Regions from separate parts of the Rhizobium sp. X9 genome, predicted to be linked through region 3. Evidence: predicted binding sites of a transcription regulator. Region 3 holds the regulator's gene; each other region holds the start of a gene.
The links. The regulator LexA, encoded in region 3, represses DNA repair genes until DNA is damaged. The targets are predictions, from matches to a motif close to TGTTCNNNNTGTGTTCNG.

Region 1 (10,013 bases), 1.1 Mb from region 3:
GAGAGCGGCTGCGGTTTCTTCCAGGCTTGCGGCCTGCTGTTCGGTACGGTGCGAAAGATCGCTCGCCGCGCGGGTAATCTCGCCGGTGCCGTTGCCGATGCTGACAACCGTTGCATTGACCGTGGAGACGGTTTCCTCAAGGCTTGCGAGCGCCGAGTTGAAGTCACTACGCAGCTTTGCGTATTCACCGGGGAACTCGTCGTTGATCCGGTAAGTCAGGTTGCCCTGCGAGAGTGCATTGAGGCCGGCGCCGAGAACGCCTACGATGTGCTGCTGCATGCGGCTGTTCTCAGTGCGCTCGAACTCGGACCGCTGACGCTCCGTTTCCGCATTGCCGCGCTGGACAGCAGCTTCCGCTTCCATTTCGCGGATACCGGCGAGCTTTGCCCTGAAACCTTCCAGTGCGGTTGCGACGGCGCCCGTTTCATCCCTGCGGTCCTGACCGGAAACCGGAACGTCGTAGCGACCTTCACTCAGCGTCCTGACGTCGGAGACGAGCGAGGCGAGCGGGTTGCCGACGAAATAGCGGACAGCAAAATAAAGTGCGGTGATGACGGCAGCGAGAATGACGATTGCGCCGATGATCATCAGATAGGTCTGTTCCTCAACCGGCGCGTTCAGCGCCTGATGGGGAATATCCACCAGAACCACCCAGGTGGCATTCAGGCCCGGAACCGTGAATGGGTAGACGAGGCGGTTATAGGGCGCATCGCTATCAAGACCGAGATTTTCAATGAGACCCTGCTTGCCGGAGGTGATCGCCGCCTGAACGGTGCTCGCACCATCTCCGTCATAGGCCTTCATGTTCTGCTCGGGCGTCGGCGGCACCAGCCACTGACCGCCCTGGGACACCAGCGTCACACGGCCGGTCTCGAAGGGACGCAGCGCCTGCAGCTTCTGCGACAGCGAGGCGAGCGAAATATCGACGCCCGCCACGCCAATCATCTTGCCATCCGACATGACGGGATAGGCAAGCGAGGTCATGGTCGTGGGCACTTCGGTGCCTTCGGCGAGATAGGGCTGGGTAATGGCGCCCTTGCCGGACTTGGCGGCAAGCGAATACCATTCAGCAGCATAGTCGTTCTTGAAGGTCGAGAACTGGATGTCGCCCTTCTGGGTCTTCGACCAGTAGGGTGCGAAGGCGCCGTTTTCATTGGTGCCGAGATCGAGCCTGCCGGCGATCTCCGTGCTCTGTCCGTCGAAAAGGCCGAGCTGCTCGCAGAACCAGCTTCCGAAAGCGAAGGCATTCTGTTCGACATTGGCCTTGAGAATATTGACGATGCCGGGGCGATCCATCGACTTGGCCTGATGCGCGCGGCCAATGACACCGGCCATGGAGCGCGCGGCGCTGCCGAGTTCACCCACATCGGCGGCGATGACGTTGGCGATGGCGCGCGCCTCGGTATTGGCCTGATCCATGGTCAGCGCGTGGACGCGTTCGCTGGTCTTGGAAATGAGGAAGGAATTCGATGCGACGAGAACCGTGGTGATTGCACAGCCGGTTACGAGGATCAGCTTGGTCGCAAGCGACTTCACTTTGAGATTGAACATTTTGGCCTCGATCAAATCGCCAGCCAGAACGACTGACGTCAACGGATGAAAAATCTCCGTCATGGAGGCCCGCCCGCATGGGCAGTGCGCTGCAGCGCGACGAGGGAAAACTAGAATATCTTTGCTAATTAAGCCCTAAAACCGCCGCGCCGCATCAAGCTAAAATTCAATGTTCATAATGTTCGGAAATGACCCGCCAGGCATCATCAGCCGTTTCAGCGAAATGCAGCAGATTCATATCCTCTGGCGCGATGGTGCCGAAATCCGCCAGAAACTCGAAATTGATCACGGATCGCCAGAATTTCTCGCCGAACAGGATGAGCGGAATGGGCTCCATGCGCTTCGTCTGGATCAGGGTCAGCGCTTCGAAAAGTTCATCGAGCGTGCCGAAGCCGCCGGGGAAGATCACCACGGCCTTTGCCCGCATCAGGAAATGCATCTTGCGGATGGCGAAATAGTGGAAGTTGAAGCTCAATTCCGGCGTGACATAGGGGTTCGGCGCCTGCTCGTGCGGCAGGACGATGTTAAGGCCGATTGACGGGCCTCCGACATCGGCAGCGCCGCGGTTGCCCGCTTCCATGACACCGGGACCGCCACCGGTGACCACGACATATTCGAGGTGATCTGATTTGGCGGCATATTCGGTGCAAAGCCGGGCGAACTTGCGAGCCTCGTCATAATAGACCGAGGATTGCTCCAGATTGCGCTTCTGCGTCTCGTTGCGCGCCGCCCAGGCCTCGCCGCCCGGTTCGGGAATGCGGGCGCCGCCGAACATGACGACGGTGGATTTGATCCCGCGTTCGGTGAGCGCCATTTCCGTCTTCAGAAGTTCCAATTGAAGTCTGACGGGGCGCAACTCCTCGCGGCAGAGGAAATCCATATCCACATAGGCAAGCCGGTAGGACGGGGAATCCGACTGCGGCGTCTTTTCAACGACTTCGGCCTGCTGCTTGTCGACAGCACTACGCTTCAACGGGTCCCAGACCCCGTCCTTGCGCCGCAATTTGCCGTTTTTCGGTCGTGTCATTTCCATGCCTTTCGTCTGACGCGCCAAATCACCCAAATCACATTGACGCCTTTCCAACACTCCCTTAGATCAAATGGCCAAAGCCTTCCAGCGGCGCGGGACCATCCGTGACCATGAACACACGCGACATTCAAGGAATTTTCCATGAGCCTTACGGATCTCACCTCCCTCGAAACCATCATCGAAACCGCCTTCGACAACCGCGACGGTGTGAATGTATCGACGAAGGGCGAGGTTCGCGACGCGGTGAACACATCTCTTCAACTTCTCGACAGCGGCAAGGTTCGCGTCGCCGAAAAGCAGGCGGATGGAAACTGGAAGGTGAACCAGTGGCTGAAAAAGGCCGTGCTCCTCTCCTTCCGTCTGAATGACATGGAGATCGTTACCGGCGGACCGGGCGAATCCACCTGGTGGGACAAGGTGCCGTCGAAATTCGAAAACTGGGGTGAAAACCAGTTCCGCGCCGCCGGCTTCCGTGCCGTGCCGAACGCCGTGGTGCGCCGCTCCGCCTATGTCGCCAAGAACGTGGTGCTGATGCCGTCCTTCGTCAATCTCGGCGCTTATGTCGATGAAGGCACGATGGTCGACACCTGGGCAACCGTCGGTTCCTGCGCGCAGATCGGCAAGAACGTCCATCTTTCGGGCGGTGTCGGTATTGGCGGCGTTCTGGAGCCGCTCCAGGCCGGCCCGACCATCATCGAGGATAATTGCTTCATAGGCGCCCGTTCGGAAGTCGTCGAAGGCTGCATCGTGCGCGAGGGCGCCGTTCTCGGCATGGGCGTCTTCATCGGCAAGTCGACCAAGATCGTCGACCGCGCCACCGGCGAGATCACCTATGGCGAAGTGCCGCCCTATTCCGTCGTCGTTGCCGGCACCATGCCGGGCAAGCCTTTCCCGAACGGCGAGCCGGGCCCGAGCCTCTATTGCGCCGTCATCGTCAAGCGCGTCGATGAAAAGACCCGCTCCAAGACCGGCATCAACGAGCTTCTGCGCGACTGATAAAAAGCTGCTGACATGACCACGACCGATCCCGTTGCCAATCTCGCCGCCCTCATCCGTTGCCCTTCGGTGACGCCCGCCGAAGGTGGCGCGCTGTCGCTGCTCGACACCCTGCTTTCGCCGCTCGGCTTTGCGGTGGAAAAAATGGTGGCTAGTGAAGCGGGGACCCCGGACGTGGAAAACCTCTACGCCCGGCTCGGCACGGAAGGTCCGCATCTGATGTTTGCAGGCCATACGGACGTCGTACCGGTGGGCGACGAGGCCGCGTGGAGCCATCCGCCCTTTGCGGCTGAAATCGCCGGCGGTGAAATGTTTGGCCGTGGTGCTGTTGATATGAAGGGCGGCATCGCCTGTTTCGTTGCCGCCATTGCCCGCCACATCGAAAAACATGGAAAGCCTGAGGGCTCCGTTTCCTTTCTGATCACCGGCGATGAGGAAGGCCCGTCGATCAACGGCACCTCCAAGCTTCTGGAATGGGCCGCCGCCAGGGGCGAGCAATGGGATGCCTGCGTGGTAGGTGAGCCCACCAATCCCGACCAGCTGGGCGACATGATCAAGATCGGCCGCCGGGGATCACTGTCCGGCCGCATCACGGTGCACGGCGTGCAGGGGCATGCCGCCTACCCGCATCTCGCCGACAATCCCATTCGCGGGCTGTTGCAACTGACGCACGCGCTGATGCATCCGCCTTTCGATCGTGGCACGGATGATTTTCAGCCTTCCAATCTGGAAGTGACAACTGTCGATACCGGCAACGCCGCCACCAATGTCATTCCGGCACGGGCGACGGCCGCCTTCAATATCCGCTTCAACGACAGCTGGACGGTGGAAAGCCTGCGCGCGGAAATCATCCGCCGCCTCGATGCAGCCGCAGCCGAAGGCGAGCTTCGTCCCGACCGCGCACCGGTCAAATACGACATCGTCTGGGCAGACCGCCCGGCCCATGTTTTCCTGACGCGGAACAATGCTCTCATCTCGTCGCTCTCCGGCGCCGTGGAAGCCGTGACAGCCAGGGAACCCAGGCTTTCGACCACAGGCGGCACATCGGATGCCCGCTTCATCAAGGATTATTGCCCGGTGGTGGAATTCGGCCTCGTCGGACAGACCATGCACATGGTCGATGAGCGCGTGGCTGTCGCCGATCTCGAGACGCTGACGCGCATCTACGAAACCTTTATCGAACGCTGGTTCGCCCATGCCGACGGCAAGTGAAATAAGGCTCTATCTGAAGGGCCTCTGGCTGTTGCTGCTCGGCGACCATACCGGCGCGCGTTATCTGGACCTGTCCGAGCGCGGCATGTGGCGATCCTTCTATTCCGCGCTGTGGTGCCTGCCCGCCATGCTGGTATCCTGGCTATGGCTGCGGGCCGCATTTCTCGCCAGCTATCCGCCTGGCACCGGGACGGGGTTCATATTTTTCTTCCGCCTCGCCATGGTCGAGGCCATCTGCTGGATCGTGCCGCTGCTTTTGATCGGTATGCTGCTGTTCGCCTTCGGCGCACGGGAAAAATTCGTGCCCCTCGTCACCACCATGAACTGGCTGTCGCTGCCGTTTTCCTATGCCTATGCAGCTCTGATCCTGATCGCATTTTTCCTGCCGCCTTTGCAGGGGCTGATCGCCGTCCTCTGGCTGGCACTGCTTTTGTCGCTGGTCTTCGCCTTTTCGCGGATCGTGAGGTTCTTCATTCGCGACCAGTCGCTGCTCGTCTCGGCGATCGTCATGACCCTGCTGGTGCCGGGCATGCTTCTTTCCGAAGCGCTGCAGCGTTTTCTCGGCGTTTATCCGGCCTGAGAAGCGAGAAACACCTCTTTTCAGTCCGTGTCTTCGACTGTTTCGACTTTTGAATATACACGCGGCGGAATGACGTCGGGATAATCGACCTGCATGAAATAAAGACCGTCCGGTGGCGCCACGGGGCCGCAAGCCTTGCGATCCCGCGCCTCCAGCGCCGCGCGCACGTCCTCCGGCGTCATGGTGCCCTCGCCCGCGAGTTTCAGCGTACCCGCAAAAGAACGGATCTGGTTGTGCAGAAAACTCTGGGCAGTGGCGCGTATCTCGATGAGATCACCGTTGCGCGTGACATCCAGCCGGTCGAGCGTTCTGACCGGGCTGTTCGCCTGACAATGGACCGAGCGGAAGGTGGTGAAATCGTGCCGGCCGACGAGCATCTGGGCCGCTTCATGCATGCGCTCGTGATCCATGTCCTTCGACACCCACCATGCGCGCTTGTGCTCCAGCGCCAGCCGGGATTTGCGGCAAATGATGCGGTAGAGATAATGGCGGCGCAGCGCGGAGAAGCGGGCGTCGAAATCCTCGGTTACCGCTGCTACATCCAGCACTGACACGGCCTCTTTCGCCATGGCCAGATGCGCGTTCAATGCATTGCGCAGCTTGTACGGGTCCCACGCCCGGGAAAGATCGGCATGGATGACCTGCCCCACGGCATGCACGCCGGAATCGGTGCGGCCCGCGCCGCGAATGGAGATGCTCTCTCCTGTCAGCGACCGGACAGCGGCTTCAAGCGCACCCTGAACAGAGGGGCCGTTATCCTGTCTCTGCCAGCCGAAGTAAGGCGTGCCGTCATATTCGACGGTCATGCGGAAACGCGGCATCAGCCGAGCCTCGTTGTGGCCGGAACGGGTGTGCCGCGAACGAAATCGGCAGCGGACAGCGGTTTGCCACCTGCCTTCTGGAGGCGGGTGAGCCGCACGGCGCCACTGCCGCAGGCGACGGTCAGGGCGTCATCGAGCACCGCGCCCGCCTCCCCCATGCCGCTCGCCAGTTCGGACGCCAGAACCTTCACGCGCTCCGCCTTGCCGCCAATTTCCATTTCGAGCCATGCGCCGGGAAAAGGCGAAAGGCCGCGAATGTGGTTATGCACATCCTGTGCGGGCCGGGAAAAATCAATCCGGGTCTCACCCTTGTCGATCTTGGAAGCGTATACCACGCCCTCTTCCGCCTGAGTGGTGAGAGGAAGGTCGTCTGCTTCCAGTTTGTCCATCGCCTGCCGCATCAGCCGCGCGCCGGCAAGCATCAGGCTGTCATGCAACTCGCCGGCGGTCATATTCTCGCCGATCTGGATCTTTGCGGTCAGCGCGACAGGGCCGGTATCCAGCCCCTTTTCCATTTTCATGACCATCATGCCGGTCTCGGTATCGCCGGCCATGATTGCCCGTTGAATGGGGGCCGCACCGCGCCAGCGCGGCAGCAACGAGGCGTGACCGTTATAACAGCCAAGACGCGTGCCGGAGAGGATCGCCTCGGGCAATAGCAGCCCATAAGCGACAACAACCGCCACATCGGCGTTGAACTCCCGGAATTCCTGCCGGTCTTCCTCAGCCTTGAAATTCACCGGCGTCAGCACGGGCAGGCCCAGCAGTTCAGCCGCCTGATGCACCGGCGATTTCTGCAGATCAAGGCCACGGCGGCCGCCGGGACGCGGCGGCTGCGTATAAACGGCAACGACCTCGTGACCCGCTTCCACCAGTGCGCGCAACGTGGGGACGGAAAACTCCGGTGTGCCCATGAAGATGATGCGAAGAGCCATCGTCGCCCCCTGTCCTTTTTGCCGTTTCGTCTCCAAACAGGGAGGGATCAGACCTTTGCGCGGGCCGCTTTCGTGAATTTCTTGATGACCATGTCGCGCTTCAGCCGCGAAATATGGTCGATGAACAGAATGCCGTTCAGGTGGTCGATCTCGTGCTGCAGACACGTCGCCAGAAGCCCGTCCGCATCGACGGTCTGCTGTTTGCCGTCGCGGTCCACATATCTCACCGTCAGGGACGCGGGACGCTCCACCTCGGCATAATAATCGGGAATGGACAGGCACCCTTCCTCATAGGTCGAAATATCGTCCGACACTTTGAGGATTTCCGGATTGATGAAGACAACCGGCTTTTTTTCTTCGTCCTCGCGCGAAACATCGATCACCAGCATCCGGCGCGGCACGCCGACCTGAATGGCGGCAAGGCCGATACCCGGCGCATCATACATGGTTTCGAGCATATCGTCGGCAAGGCGCAACACTTCGGCATCCACCTGTTCGATGGGCCTGGATTGCTGGCGCAGCACGGGATCGGGCAAAATGATAAGCGGTTTGATAGTCATGGCTTCCCATAACGTATCTCTTGCGCGGAGGAAATAAAAAACACGCAGGTGAAATCAGCACCTGTCGCCGGTTAGATCGGACTCATTTCCGCCGCAGGAATGTTCTTGTTTTGATCTTACGAATCACTGGAAATCTGATAGATTTAGCCATGAGCATAGATTTCTCCGTTCTCCTCGCTCCAGCATTGCGGGCCGGTTCCGTCGACATCAGCTTCGGCGCGCTTCTCGCGGCTCTGGTTTTCGGCCTGTCCGCCGTCTGGATGACCACGAAAAGCCGTGGAAAAAAAGCGGAGGCCGACGGTGAAATCTCCGATCTCCTGAAAACACAGTCGGAGTTGCACGGCCGGATCGCCGCCATGGCGGAAACGCTCGGCACACGCCAGAACGAGATGGGCCAGACGATAAACCAGCGTCTCGACGGCATGTCGCAGCGGCTGGGCGAAACGCTGACGGAACAGACCCGGTCGACGCACGAAAATCTGAGCCGCCTGCAGGAGCGCTTGGCCGTCATCGATGCCGCGCAGGGCAATATTCAGGATCTGGCGAAGGACGTCGTCGGACTTCAGGCAATCCTTTCCAACAAGCAGACGCGCGGAGCCTTCGGACAGGCGCGCATGGAAACGCTGATCGCCGATGCCCTGCCCGCTGGCGCCTTTCAGCTGCAGCCGACGCTTTCGAACGGCTACCGGCCGGACTGCATCATCAGGATGCCCAACAACGCGCCGTCGCTTGTCATCGACGCCAAATTTCCGCTGGAGGCCTGGAACGCGATCAAGGCTGACGAGTCTCCGGAAGCGAAGCGGGCGGCCACACAGCAATTTCGTCGGGATATGGAAGTCCACATCCGCGATGTGGCGGAAAAATATCTGATCCGTGGTGAAACACAGGATACGGCCTTCATCTTCGTGCCTTCCGAATCGATCTTCGCTGACATCCATCAGCATTTCGAATATCTGGTGCAGCGCGCCCACCGCGCCCGCGTCGTTATCGTGTCACCATCGTTGTTGATGCTGTCGGTTCAGGTCATCCAGTCCGTGCTGAAGGACCAGCGCATGCGCGAGCAGGCGCATCTCATCCAGGGCGAAGTCGCTCTCCTGATGGACGATGTGCGGCGGCTGGACGACCGGACGCGCAAGCTGCAAGCACATTTCGGGCTGGCGCAGAAAGACATCGACATGATGCTGATCTCCTCCGACAAGGTGCTGGCGCGTGGCCAGAAAATCGAGGGTCTCGATTTTTCGCCAACGGAAAAAGAGACCTCGCATGGGGAAATCGAGCAGGCGCGGCGCTTTGCGGAGAACAGGGCGGGAACGACCAAGTTGCGGGTGGTTGACGACGAGTGATCCCCTCGGGCAAAGTCGCCGCCTTATTTACATTGTATACGGACATGCCCCCATGATTACTGTTTTCGGCTCCATCAACATGGATCTCGTCGCCACCGCCAAACGTCTTCCCAAGCCCGGTGAAACCGTGACGGGGGAGAGCTTCGCCACCGCGGCGGGCGGAAAGGGAGCCAATCAGGCGCTTGCCGCACGACGCGCGGGCGCGACAGTCAAAATGGCGGGCGCTGCGGGCGACGATACATTTGCCGCACCGGCACTGACATTGCTGCGTGAGGCCGGCACCGACCTGTCGCTCGTCAAGACTGCACCGGGTCCGACCGGAACGGCCATGATCCTGATCGGTGAAGGCGGGGAAAACATGATCTCGGTCATTCCGGCCGCCAATGGTGAAGTCTCCGCAGCCGATGCCGCAAAGGCGGTGGCGGAGATGTCGGCAGGTGATATTCTGATGCTTCAGTTCGAAGTGCCTGCGCCCGCCATTGAAGCGGCGCTTACGGCCGCCAAGGCGAAACGCATCACCACCGTCATCAATACCGCACCGCTGACCGCCGACGGCCCGCGCCTTGCCGGCCTTGCCGATATCGTCATCGCCAACGAAACCGAGTTCGAACTGCTGATCGGCAAGAGCGGGCTTTCAGGCTCCGAGCGGGAAAACGAAATCAAGGCCCTGCATGATAAGACCGGCCAGACATTGATCGTCACACTTGGCGCGGACGGCGTGGTCGCCATTCGCAACGGCAAGATCTTCAAGGCCTCCGGCCTCAAGATCGAGCCCGTCGACACCGTTGGCGCTGGCGATACCTTCTGCGGTTATCTTGCCGCGAGCCTCGATCAGGGGATGGATTTCGAAAAGGCGCTGAAGCGCGCCGCTGTGGCAGGCTCACTCGCCTGTACGCGCGCCGGCGCCCAGCCTTCCATTCCGGTTGCCGCCGAAGTGGACGCCAACATCTGACGGTTCTAGCCGTTAAGTGCGAATGAAAGTGAG
Region 2 (10,013 bases), on a different replicon from region 3:
GAAGGCGCAGAGATTTCGCCCGCCAATGTGGGTGAAGCGCAGTCGCTTGGCATCGGCACGGTCTATCAGGAAGTGAACCTTCTCGAAAACCTGACGGTGGCCGAAAACCTGTTTCTTGGCCGCCAGCCGCGCCGCTTCGGACTTATCGACCGCAGCACGATGCAGAAGAATTCGCAGGCGCTGCTTGCCCAATACGGGCTTTCCATTGACGTCAACGCGCTGCTTTCCAGCTATTCCGTCGCCATCCGGCAGATCATCGCCATTGCCCGAGCCGTCGATCTTTCCGGCAAGGTGCTGGTGCTGGACGAACCCACCGCCAGCCTTGATGCCCATGAGGTCGAGATGCTGTTCGGGGTTTTGAAAAACCTGCGCGCGCGCGGCATCGGCATCGTCATCATCACCCACTTCCTCAATCAGGTCTATGATATCGCCGACCGGGTGACGGTGCTGCGCAACGGCCGCCTTGTCGGCACACGCGACATCGGCAGCCTGCCGAGGTCCGAACTGATTTCAATGATGCTGGGCCGCGAGCTTCAGCACATCACACACGAACACCAGGCGACCGACGATACGGTTGCCGAGGGCGAGCCGCCGATCCGTTTCGAAGGTTACGGCAAACGCGGCAGCATCGCCCCCTTCGATCTCGGCATCCGACCGGGAGAGATCGTCGGCGTCGCCGGCCTTTTGGGCTCGGGACGGACGGAAACCGCTTTCCTGCTCTTCGGCATCGACCGACCCGATACCGGCATGGCGATGATCGACGGAAAAGCGGCGGCGATTTCGTCTCCCGAAGCCGCGATCTCAGCGGGGTTCGGTTTCTGCCCGGAAGAGCGCAAGTCGGACGGCATCATCGGCGATTTTTCGGTGACGGACAATATTGCGCTGGCGCTTCAGGCGCGTCAGGGCTGGGCGCGTCCGCTTTCCCGAAGGCAGAAGGCTGAACTGGCTGAAAGCTTCATCAAATCGCTCGATATCCGCCCTGCCGATCCTGACCGGCCGATAAAGTTCCTGTCCGGCGGCAACCAGCAGAAGGCCATTCTGGCGCGCTGGCTCGCCACCCAACCCCGGCTTCTGATCCTCGACGAGCCCACCCGAGGCATCGATATCGGCGCACATGCGGAAATCCTCAAGATGATCGAAAAACTCTGTACCGAGGGCATGTCGCTCATCGTCATCTCATCCGAACTGGAGGAACTTACAGCCGTTGCCCACCGGGTCGTCGTTTTGTCCGACCGTCGGCATGTCAGCGAATTGAAGGGCGGCGAGGTGACGGCCGATAACATCATGCGGGCCATCGCGGATGCGGCCAGAACGGAGGCGGCGGCATGATGGTGGCTGTGACACGACGCCTGAAAAGGCTTGCTCCCCAGCTTATCGCCCTCTTCGTCATTCTGGCAGCGATTACAATCGTTTCGCCGGGCTTTCTGCATGTTTCGTTCCAGAATGGCAGGCTCTATGGCAGCCTGATGGACATCCTCGTGCGTGCTGCCCCCGTGGCGCTGCTGACCATCGGCATGACGCTCGTCATCGCCACCAAAGGCATCGATCTGTCGATCGGCGCGGTCATCGCCATTTGCGGAGCGGTTGCCGCCACGCTCATCAGCAATGGCCATTCCATCCCCTCTGTCATCGTCGTCTCGCTGGCGGTGGGCATTGCCTGCGGGTTGTGGAACGGGGTGCTGGTCGCCCTGCTCGACATACAGCCGATCATCGCCACCCTGATCCTGATGGTGGCGGGGCGCGGCATCGCCCAACTGATCACGGAAGGTGTCATTCTCACCTTCAATAATGACGGTTTCTCCGCCATCGGCTCCGGCTCGCTCGCGGGTATTCCGCTACCCGTCATCATCTGGGTGGCGGCCGCGCTGCTGATTGGCCTTCTGGTGCGCAAGAGCGCGCTCGGTTTCCTGATCGAGGCGACCGGCATCAATCGCCGTGCGGCAGCGCTCGCCGGGGTTCGCGCACGCTTCCTGCTGTTTTTCGTCTATGCCGTTTCCGGCCTTTGCGCGGCCATCGCCGGCTTGATCGTAACCGCAGATATTCGTGGCGCGGATGCCAACAATGCCGGGCTGTGGCTGGAACTGGACGCCATATTGGCAGTGGTGATCGGCGGCACCTCGCTGAATGGCGGCCGCTTCTCCATCACCGCCTCGCTCATCGGCGCACTCATCATCCAGACCATCAATACCGGTATTCTGGTCTCCGGTTTCCCGCCGGAATTCAACCTCATCATCAAGGCAGGCATCATCATGGTGGTTCTGACGCTGCAATCACCGGCGATCATGACGGTTCTGGGCTTCGTCAGAACGCCGAAGCCGCACCCGAAACCGGCCGCCGCCAGCAGCATGACCAAGGAAGGAACCGCGCGATGATCCACAGCCGCAACCTTCCTTTCCTCACCACGCTGACGATCTTCGTCATCGCCTATCTTCTCTGCGTGCTGCAATATCCGGCGATCCTGTCGACACGGGTGATCGGCAATCTTCTGACCGACAATGCCTTTCTTGGCATCGCCGCCGTCGGCATGACCTTCGTCATCCTGTCGGGCGGCATCGATCTGTCCATCGGATCGGTCATCGCCTTTACCAGCGTCTTCGTCGCCGTCATGGTCGGCACCTATAATATCCACCCGCTTCTCGCCTTCGCCATCGTGCTGGTGGTCTCGACACTGTTCGGCTGCCTGATGGGGGCGATGATCCGCTTCCTCGCCATCCCGCCTTTCGTGGTGACGCTGGCGGGCATGTTCCTGGCGCGTGGTGCCGCCTATCTCATTTCGACGCAATCCGTGCCGATCTCGCATCCCTTCATCGATGCGATACAGGGCTTTTATTACCGCTTTCCCGGCGGTGGCAGACTGACGGCGCTTGCGATGGTGATGCTTCTCGTCTTTGCCGCCGGCATGCTGATCGCCAGCCGCACCCGCTTCGGCGCCAATGTCTATGCACTGGGCGGCAACCCGCAATCGGCCGAACTGATGGGCGTACCGATCGGGTCAACGACGATCGGCATCTATGCGCTTTCCGGTTTTCTCTCCGGTCTCGCCGGCATCGTCTACACGCTCTACACCTCGTCGGGCTATTCGCTGGCGACGGTGGGGGTTGAACTCGACGCCATCGCTGCCGTCGTCATCGGCGGCACGCTTCTGACCGGCGGCACGGGGCTGGTGGCGGGAACCTTTATCGGCCTTCTCATCCAGGGGTTGATCCAGACTTACATCGTCTTTGATGGAACGCTTTCTTCCTGGTGGACGAAAATCGTCATCGGCGTGCTGCTTTTCGTCTTCATCGTGTTGCAGCGCGCAATCATCTGGTATTCAAACAGGAGACTGGCCGGACCGCATCCGGCATAATTGCAAACGGAGGCTTGCTTGGGGCTGCTCGAAACGACGATAAGCGGACGAAAACGCCGGAACAGCCACGCCCATGTGGTCTCCGAACTCGGCAGCGCCATCGTTTCGGGCAGAATAGCGGAAGGTTCGCTCCTGCCCAATGATGCCGAACTGTCCTTGCGTTTCGGGGTCTCGCGCACCGTGCTGCGTGAAACCATGAAGACGCTGGCGGCCAAGCGGCTGGTGGAACCCAAGGCCAAGGTCGGCACCCGCGTTCTCGACCGTTCAAGCTGGAACTTCTTCGACCCGGATGTGTTGGGCTGGCGCTGCGAAGCCGGCATAGACGAGGAATTCGTCACGCATCTGGCGGAAATCCGCCTCGCGCTCGAACCGGCCGCCGCTGCCGCTGCGGCCCTGCAGGCCTCGAATGACGATATCGTTTCCCTCTACGTGATCGCCGCCAAGTTCGACAATCCGAAACATACGCCGGAGACCATCGCCAAGGTCGATCTCGAATTCCACCTTGCCGTCGCACATATGTCCGGCAATCCCTTCATGCGTTCGGCAAGCGGGCTCATCGAGGCGGCACTCGCCATATCCTTCCAGCTTTCGTCACCGGCAGCCTCGCCCGGCACCATTGCCGAAATTGCCTCCAATCACCTGCGCATCGTGCACGCCATTGCGGCTCGGGATGCCGATGCCGCGGTGAAGGCCATGCGCCACGTGATCGAGGTTGGTAAGGACCGGACGCAGAAGGCGATCAAGGCGCCTTGAGGTCGCCGTGAGACAATGAAATGAGGGTACGCATTGCCGCCCTGCCCTCTCCCCGCGAGAGGGAAGCGAGTCGCAGCGCAGCGCCAGATGCATTTACGTTTGCGGAGGCCAGCATCACGCCAGCATGTTTTCCGCCTCTCACCCGATCAAAATCGCCCTGATATCATTCACATTCGTCAGCGTCGGACCCGTCACCACAAGATCGCCGGCTGCCTTGAAAGCGGTATAGCTATCGTGGGTCACGAGCGACTGACGCGGATCAGCGCCGGCCTCGCGCATGCGCATCAGCGTATCCGGCGTCACCAGCGCGCCGGCCGCATCCTCAACACCGTCAATGCCGTCGCTGTCGCCGGCAATGGCCCATATGCCCTCTGCGCCCTTCAGCGTCAGTGCAAGGCTCAGCAGGAATTCCGTGTTGCGGCCCCCCTTGCCGGCGGGCCCCTTGCCGATTGTCACCGTGGTTTCACCGCCGGAAAGCAGCACGGCCGGGCCTTTGAGCGGCAGACCCTTGCGGCTGGCGGACAGTGCGATACCGGCCATGACGGCGCCGACATCCTTGGATTCGCCTTCAAGGGAATCGCCGAGGATGAGTGGTGTAAGGCCGAGCCTGACGGCCTCATCAGCCGCCGCCTGCAGGGCGAGCGAGGGCGCCGCGATCATCCTGACATCCTCGTCGATATCGCCGGCCTTCGGTGTTTCCTCACCTTTTTCCAGTACTTTGCGCACCGTTTCGGGAAGGTCGAGTTCATAGCGTGAGACGATTTCCCGCACGGTTTTAATGTCGCTCGGATCGGCAACCGTCGGGCCGGAGGCAATTTCGGAGGGGTCGTCGCCCGGCACATCGGAAATCAGCAGCGACACCACCTTGGCCGGTTTGGCTGCCAGCGCCAGCCGTCCACCCTTGATGCGGGAGAGGTGCTTGCGGACGGCGTTCATTTCGGAAATCGTCGCGCCGCTGGCAAGCAGGGCGCGATTGACGGCCATCTTGTCCGCAAGCGTCATGCCTTCGGCGGGGGCGACCATCAGCGCCGAACCGCCGCCGGAAATCAGAGCGATCACCATGTCGTCTGCCGTCAGCCCCTCAACGGCGGCGAGAATGCGTTTTGCCGCTTCCGCGCTCATATCGTCAGGCACCGGATGCGATGCTTCGATGATCTCGATGCGTGTGGTCGGGACAGCATGGCCGTAACGCGTCACCACCACACCGGAAAGATCGACATGCGGCCATGCCGCTTCCAGCGCTGCGGCCATGGCGGCCGAGGCTTTGCCCGCGCCCACCACCACGCATCTGCCCTTGGGCGGAGAAGGTAGGTGGCGTTGCAGCATCTTTGCAGGATCGGCGCTCGCGACTGCCGCCATGAATATCCGGTTGAGGGCGTCTTTGGCTTGGTGGTCGTTCCATGCGGTCATGTTCATACTCCGATCCAGAGCAAGCCGAGCGTCACAAGGGCGGGCAGCGCCTGAATGAACAGGATTTTCATATTGGCGGTGATGGCGCCAAAAATTCCGGCCACCAGAACGCAGGCAAGAAAGAAGACCTTGAAGCTCAGCCCTTCATCGCCCTGGATCAGCCCATAGACCAGCCCGGCGGCCAGAAACCCGTTATAAAGCCCCTGATTGGCGGCCAGCATTTTCGTCTGCCGGGCGAAATCTGCCGAAAGACCGAAGGCCCTGCGGCCGGCGGGCTTTTCCCACAGCAGCATTTCCAGAATGACGATGTAAAGATGGATGGCCGCAACCACGGCAATCAGAATGCTGGCGATCATCGGCGGTTTCCTCCAAAACCCTGATGTCCGTGTCACATCGGTCCTCTTGAGAAGAACGGCAGCGAGCGAACAATTCCGTTTTAACGGCGGGACGAGGCGCTGCAAGGCCAGAATCCTCTCTTCCCGTGCAAACTGTTGATGAGCGGCAGTCTGTTGCTTGACTCTTTGCTGAAATAGGAACAAAACAAGAACAATAGTGATGAATAACCGGAATTGAAACCCGTCATGCCATGCAAAAGCGCGCGGACCAGTTGCTCGTTGTCGAAGAGCTGCGTGAAAGGCTGGAAAGGATCGGTAACGGCCCTCAGCGCCTGCACGAGACCTTGCCTTTCGGCGTGGATGCCATCGACCATCACCTGCCGGGAGGCGGGCTGAAACTCGGTTGCCTGCATGAGGTGAGCGGCGGCGGCAATGGCGCTGCCGATGGTGCGGCGGCGGCCCTTTTTGCGGCCGGTGTGGCAGCAAGGCTGTCCGGCAAAGTTTTATGGTGCGTGACCCGGCGAGATCTGTTCATGCCGGGATTGACGCAGGCCGGGCTGTCGCAGAACCGGGTCATCATCGTTGAATGCCGCGATGAAAAAGGCGTGCTCGACTGTTTCGAGGAGGGCTTGCGCTGCAATGGTTTCGGCGCGGTGATGGGTGAATTGGCGAAGTTGCCGATGAATGCCTCGCGGCGGCTGCAACTGGCGGCGGAAACCTCTGGTGTTACCGGCATCGCCATCCGCCGTTTCCGGCGCGCGGCCGATGCGGCGCTGTTCGGCGAGCCGACGGCGGCGGTGACCCGCTGGCGTGTCGCGGTCCGGCCCTCTTCACCCTTGCCGGTGCCGGGTGTGGGCAGGCCGCGCTGGTTTCTGGAACTTTTGCGATGTCGCGGCGGCGAAAGTGCCGAATTTGAAGTGGAAGCCTGTGATGCAAAGGGTCGTCTCGCTCTACCTGCCGACATGGCCGACGGATCGCTTCCGGCGTCTTTCGGGCAAGGACGCGCCGCCGGTTGAAAAGCCGCTGGTCATGATCGGCCGCCAGGGCAGCCGCCGGCTGGTGCTGGCGCTCGACAAGGCGGCAAAGGCGGCGGGCATCCGGCCCGGCACGCCGGTCAGCAAGGCGCAGGCGCTGGTGCCCGGCCTTCTCGTCGAAAATCTGGATGCGGGCGCCGATGCCCGCGCCCTGCAGCAGCTCGCATTTCACTTCCTGCGTATCTACGCCCCGATCGTCGCCGCCGATCCACCGGACGGGTTGGTGCTTGATACGGCGGGGGCAGACCATCTGCACGGCAATGAGACGCTGATGCTGAGCGGCATGGTCAACCGCCTGCATGCCGCCGGTTTTGCAGCCCGCGCCGCCATTGCCGATAGCTGGGGAGCGGCCCATGCCCTTGCCCGTTTCGGCCGTGAGGAAATCAGCATCGTGCCGCCGGGTGCCCAGCGGACGGTGATCAGTGGATTGCCGCTTTCCGCACTCCGGCTGGAGGAGCGTATCGTGTCAGGCTTGAAGGTGCTCGGCTTCCGTACCATCGGCGAGCTTGCCGAGGCTCCGCGGGCGCCGCTTACCCTGCGTTTCGGCCCGGAACTCGTCCGTCGCCTTTCCCAGGCTTTCGGGGAGATCGGCGAACCCATAGAACCGGTGCGCGTGGCCGAGCTGGTGGAGGTACGGCGCGCCTTTCCCGAGCCGATTGCGGCGGCGGAGACGATTGCCCGTTATACGCAGAAGCTTGTTGCAGGCCTTTGCGCAGCGCTTGAAAAACGCGGCCTCGGTGCACGTCGCGTCGATCTGGTGCTGCACCGGGTGGATAGCGGCCTGCAGGCGGTGCGGGCCGGCACCTCTAGACCGGTGCGCGATGTCAAACAGCTGGTTCGGCTCCTGACCGACCGGATCGACACCATCGATCCCGGCTTCGGCATCGAGATGATGGTGCTGACCGCCACCCAGGCCGAGCCGCTTGTGGCTGTACAGGCCCGTTCCTCGCTTCTGGAGGAAGGCCGTGCGGACATCGCCGATACGGTGGATGTCATCCTCAATCGCGGCCATAGGGTCTATCGTTATGCAGCGGTGGCAAGCGACGTGCCGGAACGTTCCGTTGCCCCCGTGGCGGCGCTTGCGCCTGAGGATACGCTCGGCTGGCCCGGCCACTGGCCCCGCCCTGTCAGGCTTTTTGCAAGGCCGGAACCCATCGAGACGCTGGCGCTGCTGCCCGACCACCCGCCGCGTTATTTCCTCTGGAAGGGCGTGCGCCACAATGTGCGGCGCGCCGACGGGCCGGAACGGGTGTTCGGCGAATGGTGGAAACGCGACCGGGAAAAGGCGGCCGTGCGCGATTATTTCACGGTGGAAAACGAAAGCGGAGAGCGTTTCTGGATTTTCCGCTCCGGTGATGGCGAACATGCCGAGACGGGTTCGCAGGGCTGGTTCATCCATGGGGTCTTCGCATGAGCACGCCGCGTTATGCCGAGCTGCAGGTGACCACGCATTTTTCCTTCCTGCGCGGCGCAAGCTCCTGCGAGGAGCTTTTCGAACAGGCCAAACGCCTTGGCATCGAGGCTTTGGGTATTGTCGACAGAAACAGCCTTGCAGGCATTCCCCGTGCTTATGAGGCGGCAAGCAACCACGGCATCCGGCTCATCATCGGCTGCCGCCTCGATCTGGATGACGATCTTTCCGTGCTTGTCTATCCCATGGATCGCCCGGCTTACGGGCGGCTTTGCCGGCTGCTTTCCGTCGGCAAGAAAAGGGGAGGCAAAGGCAAATGCCGGCTGACATGGGATGATCTCGTGACCTATGGTGAAGGCCTGATCGTAGTGCTGCTCGCCGATCTCGCCGATGATCTCTGCGCGCTTCGCCTGCGGCGATTGAAAGCCGCTTTTGCGGACCGGGCCTATATGGCGCTGAGCCTCAGAAGACGGCCCAACGACCAGATGCGGCTTTTCGAACTGTCTGGGATGGCCGAAGCCGCTGGTGTGCCGACAGTGGTGACCAATGACGTACTGTTTCATGTGCCTGAGCGGCGCATGCTGCAGGATGTCGTTACCTGCATCCGGCATAATTGCACCATCGACGAGGCGGGTTTCCGGCGCGAACGCCATGCCGACCGCTATATGAAACCACCGGAAGAGATGCACCGGCTGTTTGCCCGCTACCCGGAAGCGCTCTCCCGCAGCCTCGAAATCGCGAAACGCTGTAAATTTTCGCTGAAAGAACTGGTCTATCAATACCCTGAAGAGCGCAGCCTGCCGGGGCTAACGGCGCAGCAGGCGCTGGAGAAGCTCGTCTGGGAAGCGGTGCCAGGGCGTTATCCGGATGGTCTGCCGGAGAAGGTGAAAAGGGCGTTGCATCATGAACTTGGCCTGATCGGAAGGCTGGAATATGCGCCCTATTTCCTGACGGTGAATGCCATCGTCCGCCATGCGCGCTCGCTGGATATTCTCTGTCAGGGGCGTGGCTCGGCCGCCAATTCGGTGGTCTGTTACGTGCTCGGCATCACTGCCATCGATCCCGTCAAGGTCGATCTCCTGTTCGAACGTTTTGTTTCGGAAGAACGGCGCGAACCGCCTGACATCGACGTGGATTTCGAGCATCAGCGGCGCGAAGAGGTCATCCAGTGGGTTTATGACACCTATGGTCGCGACAAGGCCGCGCTCTGTTCGGTCGTCACCCGTTATCGCGGGCGCGGGGCGCTTCGCGATGTCGGCAAGGTTTTGGGCCTGCCGGAAGATTTGACCAAACTTCTGTCCTCGCAGGTCTGGCGCTGGAGCGAAGGGGTGGGTGAAAAACAGGTGCAGGAGCTGAACCTCAATATGGAGGATAGACGCCTGAAACTCGCCTTCGAGCTGGCTAACCAGCTTGTCGGCACGCCGCGCCATCACAGCCAGCATCCGGGCGGCTTTGTTCTGACCCATGACCGGCTGGACGAGCTGGTGCCGATCGAACCCGCCGCCATGGATGACCGGCAGATCATCGAATGGGACAAGGACGATATCGATGTCGTCAAGTTCATGAAGATGGATTGCCTGGCGCTCGGCATGCTCTCCTGCATGAAGCGCGGTTTCAACATTCTGGAAGAGCGCTATGGCAAAAAATACGACCTTACCTCCATGCCGGAGGACGATCCTGCAACCTTCAAGATGATTCAGAAAGCCGACACGCTGGGTACC
Region 3 (10,013 bases):
GGCCCGGCCTTGCCGGGACTGAACGACTTCGCCTTCGCCTCCTATTTCAAAGGAGTAGGGGCGACCGGTTTCTTCTACAAACCGCCACAAACGCTTCCGCCACTCGCGGGTGACGTCAAGGCCGAAACTGGCTGGCTCGAACGGGCCGATATGTGGCTTTACGGACTTCGCAGCGCGATTGCCGAGCGCATACGCTTAACCATCGGCGATGATGCCGGCGCCTTCGCCGCCTCCATCGTCACCGATGAGAGACAGGCAATATCGGCGGAGACGATGGAGGCGCTGCGGCTCTCCGGCCTTGCCCATATCGTTGCGATATCCGGGCTCAACATGGCGCTGGCGTCAGGCATTTTCTTCGTTGGCCTGAGATTGGCCTTCAGCCTGTTTCCGGGCTTTGCACAGCGCTGGCCGGTCAAGAAGATCGCGGCCTTTGCAGCACTGCTGATGACACTCGCCTATTACCTCATTTCCGGTTTTGCCGTCTCCGCCGAACGCGCATGGTTGATGATGTCGGTGATGCTGATCGCAGTTCTTTTCGACCAGCCGTCTCTCAGCCTGAGAAATGTTGCCCTTTCCGCTCTGGTCATTCTGGCTTTCTCGCCATCGGAAATCATGGGGCCGAGTTTCCAGATGTCATTTGCAGCCACCATAGCGCTTGTTTCTGCCTATGCCGCCTGGAGCCGCTGGCGCATTGATCGCGACCGTCTGTTCATCGGGCGCAAACCTGCATGGATGACGGTGGCGGGAACGGTGGGCGCGGTCATCGGCGGTGTTGTCACGACGTCCCTTATCGGCGGCCTTTCGACGGCGATCTATTCGGCTGAACATTTTCACCGTGTCACCACCTATGGACTTTTCGCCAATCTGGCTGCCATGCCGCTCATGTCTTTGATCGTCATGCCATTCGGCCTTCTCGCCATGCTGCTGATGCCCTTCGGGCTCGATGCGCCGTTCCTGAAGATAATGGGGTATGGTATGGCTCTCGTCATCGAGGTTGCCAATGAGGTGGCGTCGTGGGACGGCAGCGCGGCGACGGGCCGCCCGCATGGCTGGTTCATCGGTATTGCCTCGCTGGGTTTCCTGTTGCTGACTTTGTTGCGCAGCCGGCTGGCCCTTCTCGGTATCCCGGTTCTGCTTTTCGCTTTCGCCCTGTCGGCGGCAACAACCTCCCGCGATCCGCCGGATTTGCTGGTGCACGAGGACGGCGAGCTGGTGGCGATGGTGGAGGATGGCAAGGTCTTCACGACCAAAGCGCGGCCACCGGACTTTGTTTATGGCCAGTGGCAGAGAGCGCTGTTGCTGCCGGAAAAACCCGTGCCACCGGTCGTTCTGGCGGCGGAGGCAATCGTGAGCAATGCCGTCTTGGGCCCCAAAACGAAGCTGGCGCCTAAAGAGGTCGCGGCGGTGACAAGGGAGATGACCGTTGCACTGAGAGATGCCGAGACTGGTGTTTTTACCTGCAGGAAAGGCGTGTGGTGCGCAGCGCGCGCCGGCAGCGGCGAGTGGATCATCGTTCTGGAAGACGGCCGCTTTGCCGGAACAGCCTGCGATATCGCCGATATCGTTGTTGTTTCCCGCAGAACCTCTTTCTCACAGTGCCGTTCCGGCGCGCTCCTGCTCAATCGCAACATACTGCGACGTATCGGCTCGTTGGAAATAGACTTTGCCAATATGGACCAGGCAGGGGTGGTGGGGCGGCTGCGCGCCGCAATCTCCGGAACGGACAGGCCGTGGAGCGAACATCGTTATTACGACTGGAAAAGCGGCCGTTTTGATCACGAGGTGCCGGACGCCGTCAACAGGCTGCTGGCGGCGTCAGAATGAGCCGCCAGCTTGGTTCATCAGGCCTTGGCGCGCAGATCCTCGGTCAATTGGCCGATCCCGCCGATTTCCTCTTCATGCGCCGTGTCGCGCCAGGTCTCCTTCAAACCGGCCTCATACCATTCACGCATGGCGGGCAGGGCGAGCAGCCTTTCGTAATAGCTCTTCGCTGCGGGCGAAAGATCCGCGCCGTAGGTCTGGAACCGGAATGCGACCGGGCAGAAGAAGGCGTCGACCGCCGTGAATTTAGCGCCGGCGAGATATGGTCCGCCAAATTTCGCAAGGCCTTCGCTCCAGAGCGCATCGATGCGTTTGATATCGGCCGCAAGTCCGGCATCGCCACCTTTCGGCTTTACCCTTATGCCGACAGACATGGGGTAGAGATTACGCAGCGAGGAGAAGCCCGCATGCATCTCACTGGCCGCCGAGCGTGACCAGGCTCTTGCCTGCTTGTCGCTTGCCCAGACGCCCTGATGTCTTTCGGCAAGATATTCCGCAATCGAAAGCGTTTCCCATACCTTGAAGCCTTCATCGACGAGGCAGGGAACCTTGCCGGTTGGTGAAAACGAGGCAAAGGACACGCCTTCACCGAACGGAACCAGTTTTTCATCGAAGGCGATACCAAGCGTGCGCATCAACACCCACGGCCGCAACGACCAGGAAGAATAGTTCTTGTTGGCTACATAAAGATCGTACATGGCGTATCTCCCGGATATGACGCGCATTTCTACACCTGCCGGACGTCCACGGAATATCGAAAATAATCCATGGCTCCCATAAGCCGTATTGATGAATGGCAGGGCGCAGGCATGGACGGCAGCACCCCGTCAATATCACCACTTGGAGACGGCGGAAATTCGTCACGTGACGCGATGGCGAAAATTCAATCTTGCAAAAACTTTGGCAGAAGTTCTGGCGCTGATCGCGGTCAACGGCACATGCATCGCTTCGCTATATAGACGGAAATATCGGTATGAAAATTGGATCAGTTTCTAAAAGGCGTCGATCCTGAAGGTCGCAGAGTATCGCTTCCTACCGCAAAATCATGGCCTGCTCCGGACCAGCCTTCACACTTATGCAACAGACGTCACCTTCCGATGACGCCTGCTGAAAACTGAACCACGTCCGGTCCCTTATGATCAATGATAGCGGCGGATCAGCCCAACCAGCTTGCCCTGAATCTTAACCCGGTCCGGCCCGAAGATGCGGGTTTCATAGGCTGGGTTTGCTGCCTCCAGCGCGATGGATGCGCCCTTGCGGCGGAAGCGCTTCAGTGTTGCTTCCTCGTCATCCACCAGCGCCACGACGATATCGCCCGGATTGGCGGTGTTGCCGTTGCGGATGATGACGGTATCGCCGTCGAAAATGCCGGCCTCGATCATCGAATCGCCCTTGACCTCAAGCGCGTAATGTTCGCCGGTGCCCAACATGTCCACCGGCACGGCAACATCATGGGTGTTGTTCTGGATGGCGGAAATCGGCACGCCGGCGGCGATGCGGCCCATGACCGGCACGGTGACAGCCCCGCCGAAATCATTGGCAGGCGCCTTGGGGGCAGGGGCGGGTTCCGGCGCCTTCGGTTTGCCGAGACTGCCTTCGATGACGCTCGGCGAAAAGCCGCGCTGCGGCCTTGCTCCGGGCGTATAGGCCTCAGGCAGCTTGATGACTTCCAGCGCCCTCGCCCTATTAGGTAGCCGGCGAATAAATCCGCGCTCTTCGAGGGCGGTGATCAGCCGGTGGATGCCGGATTTCGAGGCAAGATCGAGTGCGTCCTTCATTTCATCGAAGGAGGGCGGCACGCCGGACTCTTTCATTCGTTCATGAATGAAGAGAAGCAATTCCTGCTGTTTGCGCGTGAGCATGAGGAAAACACCCTTGAGAATCGTAGTGGAAGTCGCGAAACAAATACAGAACGAACACTATATGTTCCATATGTGTTCTGCAATCCCCTAAAATTTCGTGAAGCAGCTATCTGTTGTTTTGATGATTTGCCTCATTGCCCGCATTTGTGCTTTTCTTCGGTCCGAACCATTGCGGCCTGGGACTGACTACGCCGCCAGCAGGAAAAAATAATGACGAAACCCGCAAGCGTCGATCATCTCGTTCTGCCCGTGCAGGCTCTCGGAATCGCTGAAAAGCGCGTTGGCGCTCTCGGTTTCACGGTTGCACCGGAGGCTCTTCATCCCTTCGGCACGCAGAACGCCTGTGTTTTTTTCGCTGACGGAACCTATCTGGAACCGCTCGCGATTTCTAATCCGGCTAAATATAATGCCTCGGTGGAGAAGGGGGATGTGTTCACCGGCAGGGATCAGGCCTTCCGGCAGCGTGATAGACAGGAGGGTTTTTCGGCGCTCGTGGCCCGAACCGATGATGCCTTTGGCGATCATGACAGGTTTGCGATCTCAGGCCTCTCGGCAGGCGATGTCTTCGAGTTTTCGCGGCCTCTCCGGATGCCGGACGGTTCGCAGGGTGAAGCGGCGTTTCGGCTTGCTTTTGCGGCGAGCGGATCGGCTGCGGATTTCTTTTTGTTCAGTTGCCAGCGGCTACAGGCCCTGCCGGGCGACCGCACGGCGCTGGAGCGTCATGCCAACGGGGTCTCTGGCCTCAGCGAAATAGTTCTGTTTTCCGGCGGCGATGCAAAGGCGGCGCGCCTGATCGAAACGGTGTTTGGCTGTGAAGGCACGATATCTCCGGATGGTGATATGGTTTTCGTGACCGGCAATGCGCACATCAGATTGACCGGAAAACCGGCTTTCGGCGGGCATGCCGTGAGTGCTTCGGATTGGAGCGACGGCGGATTGCGCGGCGCGGGCATCGTCTTTCTGTCACACGATCTTGCCGTGACAGAAGCGGTGCTTGCTGCTAATGGCGTGTCCTGCGCAAAAGCGGGCGGCCGCCTGGTGGTGCCCGCGGCACCCGGTCAGGGCGTAACATTCGCCTTCGAGGAAAAATGATGAGCGTTACGAACAATCTCAAAGTCACCGCCGGCGATGGCGCCAGCAAGGTTTTCTTCTCCAATTCTGAGCGGTTTTCGCTGATTGCCGGCCCCTGCCAGATGGAAAGCCGGGACCATGCCTTCATGATCGCCGGTGTCCTGAAGGAGCTTTGCGACAAGCTGGGAATAGGGCTTGTCTACAAATCCTCTTTCGACAAGGCGAACCGCACCTCGCTTTCCGGCAAACGCGGCATCGGCCTTGAGAGCGCGATGCAGGTTTTCGCCGATCTCAAGAAGGAATTCGGCTTTCCGGTTCTGACCGACATTCACACCGAAGAGCAATGCGCCATCGTGTCCGAAGTGGTGGACGTGCTGCAGATCCCGGCCTTTCTCAGCCGCCAGACCGATCTTCTCGTCGCCGCCGCCAGGACCGGCCGCGTCATCAACGTCAAGAAGGGCCAGTTCCTGGCGCCCTGGGACATGAAGAACGTGCTTGCCAAGCTCAATGAGAGCGGCAATCCGAATGTACTCCTGTGCGAGCGCGGTGCGTCCTTCGGATACAACACGCTGGTTTCCGACATGCGCTCGCTGCCGATCATGGCATCGCTTGGCGCGCCGGTCGTGTTTGACGCGACCCACTCGGTGCAGCAGCCGGGCGGGCAGGGTGGCTCGACGGGCGGCCAGCGCGAATTCGTCGAGACTTTGGCGCGGGCGGCCGTTGCGGTCGGCGTGGCCGGCCTCTTCATCGAGACCCATGAGGACCCGGACAATGCACCGTCCGACGGCCCCAACATGGTCCACCTGAAGGACATGCCGAAACTGCTGGAAAAGCTTCTGGCTTTCGACGCCATCACGAAAGGCTGAGGGCTGGCCGCTGCGGTGAGCGCCGTTTGAGCCAATCGATTTTAATGGCGGGCGGGCCGTTTCCGCCGTCCGCCGTCATTGTAATTTCTTCGCCATCGTCTAAGACAGGCGACGGAAAATATCTGTTCCATTCCCAAGGGAGAGACCATGACTGCCATTACCGATATCATCGCGCGCGAAATCCTCGACAGCCGCGGCAATCCGACCGTTGAAGTCGACGTTTATCTCGAAGACGGCTCCATGGGCCGCGCTGCCGTTCCGTCCGGCGCCTCCACCGGCGCGCATGAGGCGGTTGAGCTGCGCGATGGCGGCAAGCGTTATCTCGGCAAGGGCGTGGAAAAAGCGGTTGAAGCCGTCAATACCGAAATCTTCGACGCCATCGGCGGTTTCGATGCCGAAAACCAGATCCAGATCGACCAGACGATGATTGCGCTTGACGGTACGCCGAACAAGTCACGCATCGGCGCCAACGCTATCCTCGGCGTGTCGCTCGCTGTTGCCAAGGCTGCCGCTGAAGCCTCCGGCCTGCCGCTTTACCGTTATGTCGGCGGCCCCAACGCACATCTTCTGCCGGTTCCGATGATGAACATCATCAATGGCGGCGCGCATGCCGACAACCCGATCGACTTCCAGGAATTCATGATCCTGCCGGTCGGCGCAGAAAACATCCGCGAAGCCGTGCGCATGGGTTCGGAAGTCTTCCATACGCTGAAGAAAGAACTGGCCGCGCAGGGCCATAACACCAATGTCGGCGACGAGGGCGGTTTCGCACCGGGTCTCGAAAGCGCGCCGGCAGCACTCGATTTCATCATGAAGTCGATCGAAAAGGCCGGTTACCGCCCGGGCGACGACATGTTCATCGGTCTCGACTGTGCCGCAACCGAATTCTTCAAGAACGGCAACTACGTTTATGAAGGCGAAGGCAAGACCCGTTCGCCGATCGAGCAGGCCGAATATCTGGCCGAACTCGTCGCCAAGTATCCGATCATCTCCGTCGAAGACGGCATGGCTGAAGACGACTGGGATGGCTGGAAGGCTCTGACCGATCTCGTTGGCAACAAGTGCCAGCTCGTCGGCGACGATCTCTTCGTCACCAATTCCGCACGCCTTCGCGACGGCATCAAGATGGGCGTTGCCAACTCCATTCTCGTCAAGGTCAACCAGATCGGTTCGCTCTCCGAGACGCTGGATGCGGTTGAGACGGCGCATAAGGCCGGTTACACCGCCGTCATGTCGCACCGCTCGGGTGAGACGGAAGATTCTACCATCGCCGATCTCGCAGTCGCTACCAACTGCGGTCAGATCAAGACCGGCTCGCTTGCCCGTTCGGACCGGCTCGCAAAGTACAACCAGCTGATCCGCATCGAAGAAATGCTGGGCCCGCAGGCGGCTTACGCCGGCCGTTCGATCCTGCGCGGTTAATTCCGGCAGTATTGGTTGTGATGCGGCCCGCCGCCTTGGCGGGCTCATTCAGGGGCGAGCGGTAGCATCCGCATTCCGTCACCCCGGACCCGATCCGGGGTCCAGCGCGATCAAGTCCTTGATCGCGAAAGACTCTCCCCGCAGCGCAGACGCGCTGTGGCTGGATACCGGATCAAGTCCGGCATGACGAGGGTTCTTTTGACGTCGCTGCCATTCTTAGCCCGCCCTCCGGCGGGCTTTTTTGCGCCTATTAGCCAAAGACAATTTAAGGTCAACGGATAGTTAAACAATCAGCCTTAATCTCGAGACTCAAAGGTTATGCGTTTTAAGGCTTCTCTCCGGCATGTGGACCAGACATCATAAAAAGAGACGATTCGGCCGTTTGATCGTTCCGGCCATCACGATCGCTTTTCTTTCCTATTTCGGCTATCATTCCATCCATGGCGACTTCGGCCTTCAGGCGACGGAGCGGCTGGAGCGGCAGCGTATCACCCGTACTGCAGAGCTTGCCAAGCTGACGCAGGCCCGTGTTGCGCTGGAGCGGCAGGTGGAATTGCTGAGCGACGGCTCGCTGGAACGGGACATGATCGATGAGATTTCCCGTTACCAGTTGAATATGTCCCGCACGGACGAAATCGTCATCATGAACACCTATTTCTAATTAACCGAAATCAAGTTAATTAATCTTTTGTGATTTATTCACAGCATCTTAGCGTGAATATGTGCCATGCGTTTAAAGCATTGCTGCATGGCATTTTCTTGCATATGGTACGCGCCACTCTATCCATTCAAACGGCAACTCAGGGAGGGATGAATGGCGCCGCGAAAAACCGCGTCCGTATCCGGCCGAAAGACAACGGCAAAGGCTTCAACCGAATTCACCGGTAAGAACAGCCCGGACTTTTCGAAGGAAGAAGAGCTTCACGCCTACCGTGAAATGCTTTTGATCCGCCGTTTCGAGGAAAAGGCCGGCCAGCTTTACGGCATGGGCTTCATCGGTGGTTTCTGTCACCTCTACATCGGTCAGGAAGCTGTCGTTGTCGGCATGCAGATGTCGCAGAAGGAAGGCGATCAGGTCATCACCGCTTACCGCGACCACGGCCACATGCTGGCGCTCGGCATGAGCGCGCGTGGCGTCATGGCCGAGTTGACCGGACGCAAGGGCGGCCTGTCGAAAGGCAAGGGCGGCTCGATGCACATGTTCTCCAAGGAGAAGCATTTCTACGGCGGCCACGGCATCGTCGGTGCGCAGGTTTCGCTCGGAACCGGTCTCGCTTTCGCCAACCGCTATCGCGGTAACGACAATGTCTCCGTGACCTATTTCGGTGACGGCGCCGCCAACCAGGGTCAGGTCTACGAGAGCTTCAACATGGCCGCTCTCTGGAAGCTGCCGATCATCTATATCGTTGAAAACAACCGCTACGCCATGGGCACGTCGACCGCCCGCGCCACCGCCCAGTCGAACTATTCGCTGCGCGGCCAGTCCTTCGGCATCCCCGGCATTCAGGTGGATGGCATGGACGTGCGCGCCGTCAAGGCCGCCGCCGATCAGGCGCTGGAACATTGCCGCTCCGGCAAGGGTCCGATCATTCTGGAAATGCTGACCTACCGTTACCGTGGTCACTCCATGTCCGATCCGGCGAAATACCGTTCGAAAGACGAAGTGCAGAAGATGCGCTCCGAACATGACCCGATCGAGCAGGTCAAGGCACGGCTTCTGGAGCAGGGCTGGGCAAGCGAGGATGAACTCAAGGCCATCGACAAGGATGTCCGTGATATCGTCGCCGACAGCGCAGACTTCGCCCAGAACGACCCAGAGCCGGATGTATCCGAGCTCTACACCGACATTCTGCTCTGATCGGGAAAGGGAAACCCATGCCAGTAGAAATTCTTATGCCCGCCCTTTCCCCGACCATGGAGGAAGGCACGCTTTCCAAATGGCTTAAAAAGGAAGGCGACAAGGTCACCTCCGGCGACGTGATCGCCGAGATCGAGACCGACAAGGCGACCATGGAAGTGGAAGCCGTGGATGAAGGCGTCATCGGCAAGCTGCTGATCGATGCCGGCACCGAAGGCGTCAAGGTCAACACGGCTATTGCCGTGCTTCTCCAGGACGGCGAAAGCGCCGACGACATTTCTTCTTCCGCCAAGAAAGAAGAGCCGAAGGCTGAAGCTGCAAATTCCGATTCGGATGCGGCTGGCGGCAAGACCCGCGAAGCAACCGAGGAGCCGAGCGCTGCCAAGGAAGCCGCAAAGGTTCCGGCAGCACCCAAGATTGAAGTCGCTGCCGATCCGGACATTCCGGCAGGCACGGAAATGGTGATGACGACCGTGCGTGAAGCGCTGCGCGACGCCATGGCCGAAGAAATGCGCGCCGACGAAAAAGTTTTCGTCATGGGTGAAGAAGTCGCCGAATATCAGGGCGCCTACAAGATCACCCAAGGCCTGCTGCAGGAATTCGGCGAGCGTCGCGTCATCGATACCCCGATCACCGAGCACGGTTTTGCCGGTATCGGCGTCGGTGCAGCGATGACGGGCCTGCGGCCCATCGTCGAATTTATGACTTTCAACTTCGCCATGCAGGCGATCGACCAGATCGTCAACTCGGCGGCGAAGACGCTTTACATGTCGGGTGGCCAGATGGGTGCACCGATGGTGTTCCGCGGCCCCTCGGGTGCTGCCGCTCGCGTTGGCGCTCAGCATTCGCAATGTTACGCCGCCTGGTACAGCCATATTCCGGGTCTCAAGGTCGTCATGCCTTACACGGCAGCGGACGCCAAGGGTCTCCTGAAGGCAGCCATCCGCGATCCGAACCCGGTCATCTTCCTGGAAAATGAAATTCTCTACGGCCAGAGCTTCGAAGTTCCGAAGCTCGATGATTTCGTGCTGCCGATCGGCAAGGCGCGCATTCATCGCAAGGGCAAGGATGCGACCATCGTGTCCTTCGGCATCGGCATGACCTACGCGATCA

Region 1: the regulator LexA is predicted to act here: its motif matches at 7,786-7,803, upstream of JZY08_RS00205 (DNA recombination protein RmuC).
Region 2: the regulator LexA is predicted to act here: its motif matches at 6,044-6,061, upstream of JZY08_RS16615 (ImuA family protein).

The regions. Positions count from the first base shown of each region.
Region 1 is NZ_CP071311.1:40,925-50,937, reverse strand. It holds gene JZY08_RS00245 (methyl-accepting chemotaxis protein) at 1-1,551, opposite strand, end outside; gene JZY08_RS00240 (LOG family protein) at 1,718-2,578, opposite strand; gene dapD (2,3,4,5-tetrahydropyridine-2,6-dicarboxylate N-succinyltransferase) at 2,723-3,577, shown strand; gene dapE (succinyl-diaminopimelate desuccinylase) at 3,593-4,789, shown strand; gene JZY08_RS00225 (hypothetical protein) at 4,773-5,369, shown strand; gene truA (tRNA pseudouridine(38-40) synthase TruA) at 5,390-6,190, opposite strand; gene fmt (methionyl-tRNA formyltransferase) at 6,190-7,125, opposite strand; gene def (peptide deformylase) at 7,173-7,685, opposite strand; gene JZY08_RS00205 (DNA recombination protein RmuC) at 7,835-9,028, shown strand; gene JZY08_RS00200 (ribokinase) at 9,081-9,980, shown strand; gene trmB (tRNA (guanosine(46)-N7)-methyltransferase TrmB) at 9,993-10,013, opposite strand, start outside.
Region 2 is NZ_CP071312.1:336,265-346,277, forward strand. It holds gene JZY08_RS16585 (sugar ABC transporter ATP-binding protein) at 1-1,329, shown strand, start outside; gene JZY08_RS16590 (ABC transporter permease) at 1,329-2,372, shown strand; gene yjfF (galactofuranose ABC transporter, permease protein YjfF) at 2,369-3,349, shown strand; gene JZY08_RS16600 (FadR/GntR family transcriptional regulator) at 3,368-4,102, shown strand; gene JZY08_RS16605 (glycerate kinase) at 4,241-5,512, opposite strand; gene JZY08_RS16610 (DUF1304 domain-containing protein) at 5,515-5,868, opposite strand; gene JZY08_RS16615 (ImuA family protein) at 6,099-6,863, shown strand; gene JZY08_RS16620 (DNA polymerase Y family protein) at 6,778-8,295, shown strand; gene JZY08_RS16625 (error-prone DNA polymerase) at 8,292-10,013, shown strand, end outside.
Region 3 is NZ_CP071311.1:1,153,665-1,163,677, forward strand. It holds gene JZY08_RS05605 (ComEC/Rec2 family competence protein) at 1-1,824, shown strand, start outside; gene JZY08_RS05610 (glutathione S-transferase family protein) at 1,842-2,519, opposite strand; gene lexA (transcriptional repressor LexA) at 2,961-3,683, opposite strand; gene JZY08_RS05620 (VOC family protein) at 3,894-4,775, shown strand; gene kdsA (3-deoxy-8-phosphooctulonate synthase) at 4,775-5,620, shown strand; gene eno (phosphopyruvate hydratase) at 5,768-7,042, shown strand; gene JZY08_RS05635 (septum formation initiator family protein) at 7,386-7,703, shown strand; gene pdhA (pyruvate dehydrogenase (acetyl-transferring) E1 component subunit alpha) at 7,857-8,900, shown strand; gene JZY08_RS05645 (pyruvate dehydrogenase complex E1 component subunit beta) at 8,918-10,013, shown strand, end outside.